Regions from separate parts of the Enterobacter cloacae complex sp. HYC033_NIDB genome, predicted to be linked through region 1. Evidence: predicted binding sites of a transcription regulator. Region 1 holds the regulator's gene; each other region holds the start of a gene.

Region 1 (4,252 bases):
CGATACAGCGGAAAATTTGCTCAATTTCAGCGGGATATGCTCCCGTCCTGGCGTGGCGAAGAATAGTTTTTCGATTTACCACGCAAATACAGTCGGTCTGACAGTATATGGGGGGCAATTTAAACGCTTATAACGTTTAAAGGCAAGAAGGGATCGTAAAACCAGAACAATATGCCAGCATGAAAATTCAGACCAAAATAATATGCCATGTATAAGAAAAACTCATGGCTAATCATGCGAACAAAAAAGCACCAGCCGTATAATATTCATCCGCGTTTCGCTTGACTGCAAAGCAAACGGGCCAGCAATCGCTGGCCCGTGGAAAGGTAGCCTGACACATCTGCCGTCAGGCGCTTTTTTTGGCAATTAATCGTTCCGGAATCACGAAGCTAAAGCGCGTGCCCTTACCCAAGGTGCTTTCGATATTGAGCCGGCTTTCGTGATGGCTGACGGCATGCTTCACAATTGCCAGTCCCAGTCCGCTCCCGCCGGTCTGCCGCGAGCGCGCCTTATCCACCCGGTAGAATCGTTCGGTGAGACGCGGGAGGTGCTCGGGCCCGATCCCCGGCCCGTTGTCCTCGACGCTAAACTCAGCGCCCGCCGGGGTATGCTGCCAGCTCACCGCGATATGCGTCCCTTTCGGGGTATGATTCACGGCGTTATAGACCAGGTTTGAGATAGCGCTTCGCAGCTCATCTTCACTGCCGAGCACTTTCAGCGTGTTATCAACGTCAAAACTCAGGGTGTGCTGATTATGACTCAGCGTTTGGGCTTCGCGCTCCACCACCCGCAACATCATCGGCACATCAATGATGTCGTTTAGCGCCAGCGACGGGGCAGCCTCAATCTTTGAAAGCGTCAGCAGCTGTTTGACCAGCCCTTCCATGCGGAACGTCTGCTCCCGCATGGTATGCAGTGCTTTCTCACGCGGCGCCCCCTCAAGCGTTTGCTCCTGCATCATCTCCAGGTAGCCCTGAAGCACCGTCAACGGCGTACGCAGCTCGTGGCTAACGTTGGCAAAGAAGTTACGTCTCGCGCCCTCAAGCTGGTGCATCTGGGTAACGTCCCGCGCTACCATCAGCCACTGCCGATCGCTGTAGGGCATCACGCGGATTTCCAGATGGCGACCGTTATTGAGCTTCAGATTGTGCGGGCGCGAAAAATCCCGCTTTTTCAGATACAGCGTGAACTCGGGATAACGCAGAAGGTTCAGGATGTTCTGACCATTATCATCCGGCCAGCGCAGGCCCAGCAGCTGTTGCGCGAGGCCATTACACCAGAAGATTGTCCCTTCTTCTGTCGTCAGGATCACCGCGTCCGGCAGCGACTCCGCACCGCTACGAAAGCGTTTGATCAGGCTTCCCAGCTCACGACGGCGCTTTTTGTTACGCATCTGCATCTGGTGCAGGCCGTAGAGTAGCGGTTCCCAGCTCCCGCTTCCCGGCGGGGGTGTCATACTTCTGTCGACCCACAGCCACCAGGAGAGACGCAGTAAATTCCAGAAATGCCAGACGAGCAATCCCGTCACGGCCACCAGTAAAAACCACGGCAGATAGCCAAAGATAGCCCCCAGAATGAGGGCCGGAATACAACATAAGATCAGTTCAAAGACGAGCCTTTTCCATGACAGACGTTCCAGCACGCGTCACACTCCTGTCATTGTTCAGAAACGGGTCGAGAAACGATAACCCGTGCCGCGGACCGTCTGTACCATGCGATCGTGGCCGCTCAGTTCCAGTGCTTTACGCAGGCGGCGAATATGGACGTCAACCGTTCGGTCTTCGACATAGACGTTAGTTCCCCAGACGTTATTCAGCAACTGTTCGCGGCTGTAAACGCGCTCCGGGTGGGTCATAAAGAAGTGCAGGAGTTTAAATTCGGTCGGTCCCATATCGAGGGGATTTTCACCGGTCATGACCCGGTGTGAGGTAGGATCCAGGCTCAGCCCCTGCATCTCAATCACCTCTTCCACCGCCATCGGTGAAATACGGCGCATCACGGCTTTGATACGCGCCACCAGCTCTTTCGGGGAGAACGGTTTAGTGATGTAATCGTCCGCGCCGGTTTCCAGACCGCGCACGCGATCCTCTTCCTCGCCGCGCGCCGTCAGCATTACCACCGGGATATCGCGGGTCATCGCCTCGCGTTTGATATGCTTGATAAACTGCAATCCGGAACCGCCAGGCAGCATCCAGTCCAGCAGGATCAGATCGGGCCAGGGTTCATTCAGCTGGTTCACCGCGCTGTCATAATCTTCCGCTTCAACCGGCTGGAAGCCATTTTGTTCAAGCACGAAGCACACCATTTCACGGATCGGAGCTTCATCTTCTACGACCAGAATACGTCTCGCCATACTTTGCCCTGTCTTATCGTATTTAAGTTACAAGTCTGTAATGCGGCGTCATTATGCGTCAGATTTATGACAGATTTATGAAAAACATTACCACTATAAATAGCAAACTGTTGTTTTATTACAGCGGTTATTTTCCGTTCCCCGAACGTTTATAATCCTGCTTTCTTATTATTGCCACGGATCTTTTATGCGCATACTTCACACCTCAGACTGGCACCTGGGTCAAAATTTTTACAGCAAAAGCCGCGCCGCGGAACATGAAGCGTTCCTGAACTGGCTGCTGGAGACGGCTCAGGCTCACGAGGTGGACGCGATTATTGTGGCGGGCGACATTTTTGATACCGGATCGCCGCCGAGCTATGCGCGTGAGCTGCACAACCGTTTTGTGGTCAACCTCCAGCAAACCGGTTGTCACCTTGTGATTGTCGCCGGAAACCATGACTCGGTGGCGACGCTGAATGAATCCCGCGATATTCTGGCGTTCCTCAATACCACCGTGGTGGCCAGCGCCGGACACGCGCCGCAGATCCTGAAAAAACGCGACGGCACGCCGGGCGCAGTGCTGTGCCCAATTCCGTTTTTACGCCCGCGCGATATCGTGCAAAGCCAGGCAGGTCTGTCCGGCAGCGAAAAACAGCAGCATCTGTTGCAGGCCATCACCCGCTATTATCACCAGCAACATACGGAAGCCTGCGCCCTGCGCGGCGATCAGGCCATTCCGATCATTGCCACCGGGCACCTCACCACCGTCGGAGCCAGTAAGAGTGATGCGGTGCGCGAGATCTATATCGGTACGCTGGACGCGTTTCCGGCGCAAAACTTCCCCCCCGCCGACTACATTGCCCTCGGGCATATTCACCGGGCGCAGATCATCGGCGGCTGCGAGCATATCCGCTACTGCGGCTCGCCCATTTCGCTCAGTTTTGACGAAACGGGCAAAGCCAAATCCGTGCATCTGGTGAGCTTCACCGGAGGCAAACTCAGCGCCGTTGAGACGCTTGAGGTGCCGGTCACCCAGCCGCTGGCGGTGCTGAAAGGCGATCTGGCCGCCATTACCGCTCAGCTTGAGCAGTGGCGCGGCGCAGCGCTTAATCCCCCCGTCTGGCTCGATATCGAAATCACCACCGACGACTACCTGTACGATATGCAGCGTAAAATACAGACGCTGACGGAAGACCTTCCCGTGGAGGTGCTGCTGGTACGCCGCAGCCGCGAGCAGCGCGAGAAAATACTGCTCAACGCCCAGCGTGAAACGCTTAGCGAACTTCGGGTTGAAGAGGTGTTCGCGCGGCGGCTTGCGCATGAAGAGGTGGACGAGGCCAGACGCACCAGGCTTAACGAGCTGTTTGCCCAGACCCTGCATTCCCTCCATGACGAGGACGAAAACGCATGAAAATTCTGAGCCTGCGCCTGAAAAATCTGAATTCGCTAAAGGGTGAGTGGAAAATTGATTTCACCGCGGAGCCGTTCGCCAGCAACGGACTGTTTGCCATCACCGGCGCAACCGGCGCGGGTAAAACCACGCTGCTGGATGCCATCTGCCTGGCGCTTTACCACGAAACGCCGCGTCTTAATAAGGTCTCTCAGGCGCAAAACGACCTGATGACGCGCGATACCGCCGAATGCCTGGCAGAAGTGGAATTTGAGGTCAAAGGCGTTGCTTATCGCGCTTTCTGGAGCCAGAACCGCGCCCGCAACCAGCCGGACGGGAACTTACAGGCACCGCGCGTTGAGCTGGCCCGCTGCGAAGACGGCAAAATTCTGGCCGACAAAGTCACGGATAAGCTGGAACAAACCGCCACGCTTACCGGGCTGGACTATGGTCGCTTTACCCGTTCGATGTTGCTCTCTCAGGGGCAGTTTGCCGCCTTCCTGAATGCTAAACCGAGCGATCGCGCA
Region 2 (4,252 bases), 390 kb from region 1:
GCGAAACCGCGCTTCCACTTTATGTCCGACAAGCAAAACGACGTGACGTCGATTGTGGTGGAGCTGGACTACCCGGTGGACATCAGCGAGGTCTCCCGCGTGATGGAGAACCTGCTGCTGTCATTTGCCGACAAGCTGCTGCGCTATAAAGGGATGCTGTGGATCGACGGCGAGCCGAACCGCCTGCTGTTCCAGGGCGTGCAGCGCCTGTACAGCGCCGACTGGGATCGCCCGTGGGACGATGAAGCGCCGCACAGCGTGATGGTGTTTATTGGAATACAGCTGCCGGAAGAAGAAATTCGGGCAGCGTTTGCGGGGCTGAAGAAATAACCTCACCGATCATCCCCTCCCCCTCGCGGGGAGGGGGTTAGGGTGAGGGGGAAACTTATTTCAACGCCTCCGTCAGCGTCACAATCCACAGCTCGCTGTCGGACTCCGGTTTCTTCAACGGCTTCACGCTGAGGGTGGTTTCAACCGGTTTGTCATCCAGCGTCAGCGCCCCCTGCGCGTTCACCCGATAATCCTTGAGCTTCTTGCCTTCGACTGGCTTCTGCATCGCCACCTTCACGCCAAAGTCATTATCGTTCGCCACTGCCAGCGTTTTGCTGTCAATCAGCGCCAGCCCTTCGGCCTTTTCCTGCTGCCAGCCCAGCGCACGCAGATCGACCACCTGCGTTTTTTCCGCAAGCGTGATGCCGCGCTGCGCCAGCGTTTTCTCATCATCAAACTCCGGGTATTCGCCCGGCTTGTCGAAGGCCGCCAGATCGCTCGCCTTGCTCAGATCAACCCTGTAGATGAGGTTACGCATTGCGTCATTTTTATCCTCGCCCTGTTCAATCAGCAGGATGGTGTGGTTATCCAGCGCCACTATGTCGCCGATTTTGGCGTCGCTGTTTTTGCTGTAGGCCGCGCTGTCGACAGGGTAGCCATACATCGCGGTTTTCCCGGTCGCCGGATCGAAGCTCACCAGACGCGTAAACAGCGCCTGTTTTTTGCTCTTCCCGTCGATATCCAGCGTGCTTTGCACGGCGGCGATAATGCGTCCGTCCGGCATGCGGGTCAGCCCTTCAAAGCCCCGGTTTGCCTGACGCCATTTGATAACGTTTGGCAGACCGCCCGCGATGGATTTCTCCCCTTCCGTCGCCTGCGGACCGTGGATCGCGAGGATTTTACCTTTACTGTCGACGTTAATCAGGAACGGGCCATACTCATCGCACAGCCAGTAACCGCCCTTCCCGTCCGGCGTGATGCCTTCCGTATCCAGCCCGCGGTTATCGCCTTTCAGCACTTTTAAGGTGTCGCTTAGCGCGACTTCATTGGTAGATCCAATCACGCCGCTTTGCAGCGGCAGGCCGTTGATCTCGCCTTTATCATCATGCAGCGGTCGCGCGTCCACGGCCTCCGCTTTGCCGTTTAGCACACGGATCGTCATCAGCAGCGGGGCGAAATCCGGGGTAACAAAGATTTTGGCATCGTTTTTCCCCATTTTTGGCGAATCCGCGTTAGGACCACGATCGGTCACGGTCGCAAACGTCAGCGCATCGCCCTGCTTGCCCGTGAATAACAAACCCGAACCCATCCCCACCGGGAGCCCGTTCGGGAATGCGCTGGCAAACGCACCGCTGTATTTGACATGCGCGCCTTCGGGAAAGCTGACGACGTAGCGCTCCGCGGTTGGCTGTGCCGCCAGGCCAGAGAAAGAGAGCGCACAACCGATTAGCACAGGAATAATTTTTCTTTTCATATTGTTAGCATCCAGTAAGTGAAGCCAACAACGTAATGAAGAAACGTGTCAGAAAAATGACATGTAATGGCAACGAAGCGGCGCGTACGGACGTATATCAATCACCAGAAATGTAAACCTCTGTCTTTATCTGTGTCAGCTGAAATACTTTTGGAAATTATTAGAAACCCAATTAATTCATGGCGAAGGACTATTTTCGCCTCGTTCATTTTACGTTTAGCCAGGAATGTAAACTGTCCCTAAACGCGAATGTATTGGACATTGACGATTTGCCATATAAACAATTCATCAACATTTACCATTCAAAAACCCAACACGAACAGCATATAAATGCGAGACCTATCACATTTGCAGTCATAAGCATCGCTTGTTAAGGTGCCCTCAGATTAATTTAATGACGAGGAAACACTCATGAAAAAACTTAACATCCTGATCCTTTCTGCTCTGACCGCCGTATCGGGCTCCGCACTGGCCATGGGTGGCAGCATTGAGCAGGGTAAAAACTTTACTAACCTCAATCTGGAAATGGGGAAATCCTCATCCGGCCTGTATGCGGAGAGCAACTGGCTGAAAAACACCGATGACGGCACCCAGACCGGCGGCGTTGGGGCAGGCTACAACCTGGAAGTGGGTCCGGTGATGCTGAACGCTGGCGCGAAAGCCATCTACATCGGCCCGAAAAAAGGCGATAACGGCGTAGCATTCCCGATTGGCGGCGGCGTTAACGTTGCGCTTACGGACAGCATTCACGTGTTTGGTGAAGGTTATGTAGCGCCAGACGGCCTGAACAACAGCGTGAAGAACTATGTTGAAGCTAACGGCGGCGTAAGCTGGACGCCAGTCAAACCTGTCACGCTGAAAGTGGGCTATCGCCACGTGAGCGTAGACGGTAAAGACGGTCGTCCAAACCACACGCTGATCGACGGTGCATATGTAGGCGGTGGAGTGTCCTTCTAAGCCTGTTTGCGCGTTTCGCCCGGCGGCGCTACGCTTGCACGGGCCTACAATGAAGGGTGCAATGTATTAAAATTATTGCACATTGTAGGCCGGGTAAGCGCAGCGCCACCCTGCAAGAAAGGCGATGCGACCGTTAATAAAAAACCTGCCGGATGGCAGGTTTTTTTTATTACCGCATTACTTGCGAACGACCACCAGCTTCTGGTTCACAAACTCTTTGATCCCCAGGTCCGACAGCTCGCGTCCGTAACCCGAACGTTTTACGCCGCCGAACGGCAGCTCTGCCGCAGTGTCGGTGAGCCAGTTGATGTACACCATCCCGGTCTCAATGCGCGACGCCATTTTCTTCGCGCGCTCGATGTTCTGGCTGAACACCGCGCCGCCCAGACCGTAGTGGGAATCGTTAGCCAGTGCGACCGCTTCGTCGTCGCTTTTCACCACGTAAACCTGCGCTACCGGACCGAAGAACTCCTCGAAGTACGCCGGGTTATCACGCGAGATATGCGTCAGGATGGTCGGCTCAAAGAAGCTTCCGTCACGCTGAACCGGCTTGCCGCCATGGTGCAGCTTCGCGCCATTTTTCACCGCCTCGTTAACCTGTTTAGTTAGCGTCTCCAGCGCGTCTTTGGATGACAAAGGCCCCAGCGTGGTGCTTTCGTCCAGCGGATCGCCAATTTTCACCTGCTTAAACGCCTCGGTGAATTTGCTCAGGAAGGCGTCTGCAATCTTTTCATGCAGGATAAAGCGCTTCGCCGCGGTACAGACCTGCCCGGCATTGTTCAGCCGCGCGTTAACGCCGATCTTCACGGCTTTATCCAGGTCGGCATCGTCCAGCACCACGAACACGTCGTTCCCGCCCAGTTCCAGGGTCGATTTTTTGATGTGCTTCGCAGCCTGTGCCGCAACCACGCTACCCGCTTTTTCTGAACCGGTCAGCGCCGCCCCCTGTACGCGATCGTCGGCGATGATGTTCGCCACCTGTTCGGACGAGATAAACAGGTTGGTCCACGCCCCTTCCGGCGCGCCCGCTTCACGTACCAGCTGTGCAAAGGTCTCTGCACAGTGCGGCACGATGCTGGCGTGCTTGGCGATCACCGGGTTGCCCGCTGCCAGGTTTGGCGCCAGAACGCGCATCAGCTGATAGTACGGGAAGTTCCATGGCTCGACGGCCATCAGCACGCCGATGGGGTGATGTTCAACCCATGCTTCCCCGAGTTCAGAGTCATACTTCACCGGGGCCAGGAACTGCTTCGCGTTGTCCGCATAGTAGCGGGCGATTTGCGCGCACAGCTTCACTTCGCCACGGCTTTGTTCGATGAGCTTACCCATCTCCTGACTGGCGATTTTCGCCAGATCCTCCACGCGTTCGTCGATCAGGTCCGCCAGCTTATGCAGCACCGGCAGGCGCTGGCTTATGTCGCCTTTCGCCCAGTCGGAGTGATAGAGCGCATCGGCTGCCTTCAGCGCCGCTTCAACGTCTGCGTCAGTGTGAGAGGGATATTCTTTGATGAGCTGGTTCGTGGCAGGATTTACTGTCTGGTAAGCCATATC
Region 3 (4,252 bases), 1.0 Mb from region 1:
ATGGGACGCGGCTTATGGCTCCATGAAAGGTAACTATGCCTGGAGCAACGAAACCCGAAGTCTCAATTATGGCGTCAGCGGCGGCATTCTACTGCATTCAGAAGGTGTCACCTTCTCACAGGAAATGGGAGAAACCGTCGCGCTGGTGAAAGCTCCAGGAGCGGCGGGCCTGGCGGTGGAAAACAGCAGCGGTGTCGCGACGGACTGGCGCGGCTACACCGTAAAAACGCAGCTGTCACCCTATGATGAAAATCGTATCGCAATTGGCGACAGCGACTTTGCCTCTGGCAATGTTGAACTGGAAAAAAGCGTCCAGAATCTGGTTCCCACCCGTGGAGCGGTAGTAAAAGCGGAATTCGTTACGCATATCGGCTACCGCATCCTTTTCAACGTTCATCTCAGCAATGGCAAACCTGCGCCTTTTGGGGCAACGGGATCGGCAACGCTGGACACCGGAAGCGTTACGGGCATTGTCGGAGAAGAGGGCGAACTCTATCTCTCAGGCATGCCGGAAAAGGGGCAATTTACGTTGACGCTAAACGACGGCGCAACCTGTCGGGCGGAATACACGCTTCAACAACAGCCTGACGCTGGACTGGTGCAGATGCCCGTCACGTGTCGATAAAGGATTAAAATGAAACTACAATACTGGCTTTTAGCCTTACTGACCTGCGTCTTTTATGCGCATGCGGCCCCAACCGGTTATTGTGTGCCAGACAATGGCAAATATCATAACTACCTCAATTTTACAGAGCAGTTTTCCATTACGGACAATATAGCCGGGACGACAACGCTTATTAATGTGAATAATAACAACACCTCGTTTAAAGGTACTTGCTATTGTCTGACCGGGCCGAATCAGAGTTACGATCACACCTACATAACCAGCGTCGTTAATCCGGCGCTGGTGTCTGCGGGAAGCAGGAACAATGTCGCCTATTTTAACCTGAATGAAAACGTTGATATCGGCCTGCTTGTTTACATACTTGGTGTCGGTTATACGGCCGTGCCTTTTGATCATCTGCCGAATAAAACCGGTACTCCCTATCAATGTCACAGCGGTGTAAGTTCCGCCACCACGTTTTATAGTGGCGGCTCGGGGCAGGTCTATTTGTACGTTAAAAAAGCCTTTACCGGGGTGATGACGATCCCGGCGACGCTGGTGGCGAATATCTATGCCACGATCGACCCGCGTACCGTCTCGAATGAGATTATTTCTGATGTGATTGTTCAGGGAACAGTGACGGTTCCTCAATCTTGTGAGATTGATGAGGGGCAGGCCATTGTTTTTGATTTCAATAAAATCCTGGCGTCAGAGTTTTCGTCGACGAAAGGGAAAGCGCTGACCGATCGCAAAATCACTCGTACCGTGAACATCAAATGCACCAATATGATGTTCTACGACAAGCTCGACGCAACCCTGCATGCCTCAGCCGTGGCTTCTGATAATTCGATGATTGCGACGGACAACGAAGACGTAGGAATTAAAGTCTACGATAAATATAATCGGGAAGTGAATACGAATGGCGGTGCCCTTGAAGCGGAAACGACTAAAATTCCCGACATCATGGGGGATACGCTGGGCACGCTTACATTTTCAAGCGCGCCTGCCAGCGCGACAGGAGCGAGGCCCAAACCAGGCCAGTTCAATGCAACGGCAACTCTGACGATTGAAATCGCTCATTAAAATGACAACGGCTGTTTATGACAGCCGTTGTCATATCAGCTACGCTAAAACTGATTCATTGCAAAAAAGATGACAAAAATATGACCATGCTGTGAATTAATGGCTTTATTTTTCATGTGGTTACATCCATCGCTGGCTTTGTCATAAAACTGTCATATTTCGTACATTTATCTGTCACCTGTTTGTCCTATTTTGCTCATCGTAGCCACTTAAACAATGATTTACGAAATCCTTGCAGGAGACATTATGAAAGTTATGCGTACCACTGTCGCAACTGTTGTCGCCGCGACCTTATCGATGAGCGCTTTCTCTGCCTTTGCAGCAGCAAGCCTGACTGGCGCTGGTGCAACCTTCCCTGCGCCGGTGTATGCCAAATGGGCGGATACCTACCAGAAAGAGACCGGTAACAAGGTCAACTATCAGGGTATTGGCTCCTCCGGTGGCGTAAAACAAATTACCGCGAATACCGTTGATTTCGGCGCATCCGACGCTCCGCTGTCTGATGAGAAACTGAATCAGGAAGGCCTGTTCCAGTTCCCGACCGTGATCGGCGGCGTTGTGCTGGCTGTTAACATCCCTGGCCTGAAATCAGGCGAGCTGGTGCTGGACGGCAAAACCCTGGGTGACATCTACCTGGGCAAAATCAAAAAATGGGATGACGAAGCCATCACTAAGCTGAACCCGGGCGTTAAGCTGCCTTCGCAGAATATCGCGGTGGTTCGTCGTGCTGACGGCTCTGGTACCTCTTTCGTGTTCACCAGCTACCTGGCGAAAGTGAACGAAGAGTGGAAATCTAAAGTCGGTTCCGGCTCTACCGTTAACTGGCCAACCGGTCTGGGCGGTAAAGGCAACGACGGTATCGCAGCCTTCGTACAGCGTCTGCCTGGCTCTATCGGCTACGTAGAATACGCTTACGCTAAGCAGAACAACCTGGCTTACACCAAACTGGTTTCTGCCGACGGCAAACCGGTTAGCCCGACCGAAGAGAACTTCGCCAACGCCGCGAAAGGCGCTGACTGGAGCAAATCCTTCGCGCAGGACCTGACCAACCAGAAAGGCGACGATGCATGGCCTATCACGTCTACCACCTTCATTCTGGTCCACAAAGAGCAGAAGAAACCTGAGCAGGGTGCTGAAGTGCTGAAGTTCTTCGACTGGGCATATAAAAATGGCGGCAAACAGGCTAACGATCTGGATTACGCCAGCCTGCCAGACAGCGTGGTTGAGCAGATCCGTGCTGCATGGAAAACCAACGTGAAAGACAGCAGCGGTAAAGCGCTGTACTAACAGGATATATTTAACGAAGATGGCGGGTGGCGCTGCGCTTACCCGCCCTACGGTTTACTCTGTAGGCCCGGTAAGCGTCAGCGCCGCCGGGCATATTCGTAAAAACGTCTCAAACAGAAGAGTAATTTATGGCTGCAACCAAGCCTGCATTTAACCCTCCGGGTAAAAAAGGTGACATGATTTTCAGCGCGCTGGTGAAACTGGCTGCGCTGATTGTGCTATTGCTGCTGGGCGGCATTATCGTGTCCCTGATTTTCTCCTCCTGGCCGAGCATTCAAAAATTTGGTTTCGCCTTCCTGTGGACCAAAGAGTGGGATGCGCCGAACGATATTTACGGTGCGCTGGTGCCGATTTACGGCACGCTGGTGACCTCTTTTATCGCCCTGCTGATTGCGGTTCCGGTGAGCTTCGGTATTGCCCTGTTCCTGACGGAACTGGCGCCAGGCTGGCTGCGACGTCCGCTGGGTATCGCCATTGAACTGCTGGCGGCCATCCCAAGTATCGTTTACGGCATGTGGGGCCTGTTTATCTTCGCGCCGCTGTTTGCGACGTACTTCCAGGAGCCGGTCGGTAACGTTCTCTCTGCCATTCCGTTTGTGGGGGCGCTGTTCTCCGGCCCGGCATTCGGTATCGGCATTCTGGCGGCAGGTGTGATCCTCGCCATCATGATTATTCCGTACATTGCGGCGGTCATGCGCGATGTCTTCGAACAAACCCCGGTGATGATGAAAGAGTCCGCCTACGGCATCGGCTGCACCACCTGGGAAGTTATCTGGCGCATCGTCCTTCCGTTCACCAAAAATGGGGTGATTGGCGGCATTATGCTGGGCTTAGGCCGCGCGCTGGGTGAAACCATGGCGGTCACCTTTATCATCGGCAACACCTACCAGCTCGACAGCGCCTCGCTTTATATGCCGGGGAACAGTATTACCTCTGCGCTGGCGAACGAATTTGCCGAAGCGGAATCCGGGCTGCACGTCGCCGCGCTGATGGAACTGGGTCTGATCCTGTTTGTTATCACCTTTATTGTGCTGGCTATCTCCAAGCTGATGATTATGCGTCTGGCTAAAAACGAGGGGGCACGCTAATGGCGACTCTCGACATGCAAAACACCGCTCAGCTTGCGGAATCCCGTCGCAAAATGCAGTCAAAGCGCCGGATTAAAAACCGCATTGCGCTGACGCTTTCCATGGCAACGATGGCGTTCGGCCTGTTCTGGCTGATCTGGATCCTGATGTCCACCATCACCCGGGGTATTGATGGAATGTCCCTGGCGCT

Evidence for each region. The regulator PhoB, encoded in region 1, activates phosphate uptake and scavenging genes when phosphate is short. The targets are predictions, from matches to a motif close to CTGTCATAAAACTGNCNNAT.
Region 2: O1721_RS06720 (esterase-like activity of phytase family protein) is a predicted target of PhoB. The motif match lies at 1,790-1,809, and genes of this name have one in related genera.
Region 3: pstS (phosphate ABC transporter substrate-binding protein PstS) is a predicted target of PhoB. The motif match lies at 1,826-1,845, and genes of this name have one in related genera.

The regions. Positions count from the first base shown of each region.
Region 1 covers NZ_CP115123.1:1,813,057-1,817,308, reverse strand. Annotated here, with positions in the region: gene phoR (phosphate regulon sensor histidine kinase PhoR) at 347-1,642, opposite strand; gene phoB (phosphate response regulator transcription factor PhoB) at 1,664-2,353, opposite strand; gene sbcD (exonuclease subunit SbcD) at 2,541-3,746, shown strand; gene sbcC (exonuclease subunit SbcC) at 3,743-4,252, shown strand, end outside.
Region 2 covers NZ_CP115123.1:1,418,963-1,423,214, reverse strand. Annotated here, with positions in the region: gene yjiA (GTPase) at 1-330, shown strand, start outside; gene O1721_RS06720 (esterase-like activity of phytase family protein) at 386-1,744, opposite strand; gene O1721_RS06715 (YfaZ family outer membrane protein) at 2,156-2,701, shown strand; gene O1721_RS06710 (NAD-dependent succinate-semialdehyde dehydrogenase) at 2,879-4,249, opposite strand.
Region 3 covers NZ_CP115123.1:765,584-769,835, forward strand. Annotated here, with positions in the region: gene O1721_RS03625 (fimbria/pilus outer membrane usher protein) at 1-625, shown strand, start outside; gene O1721_RS03630 (fimbrial protein) at 635-1,687, shown strand; gene pstS (phosphate ABC transporter substrate-binding protein PstS) at 1,934-2,974, shown strand; gene pstC (phosphate ABC transporter permease PstC) at 3,103-4,062, shown strand; gene pstA (phosphate ABC transporter permease PstA) at 4,062-4,252, shown strand, end outside.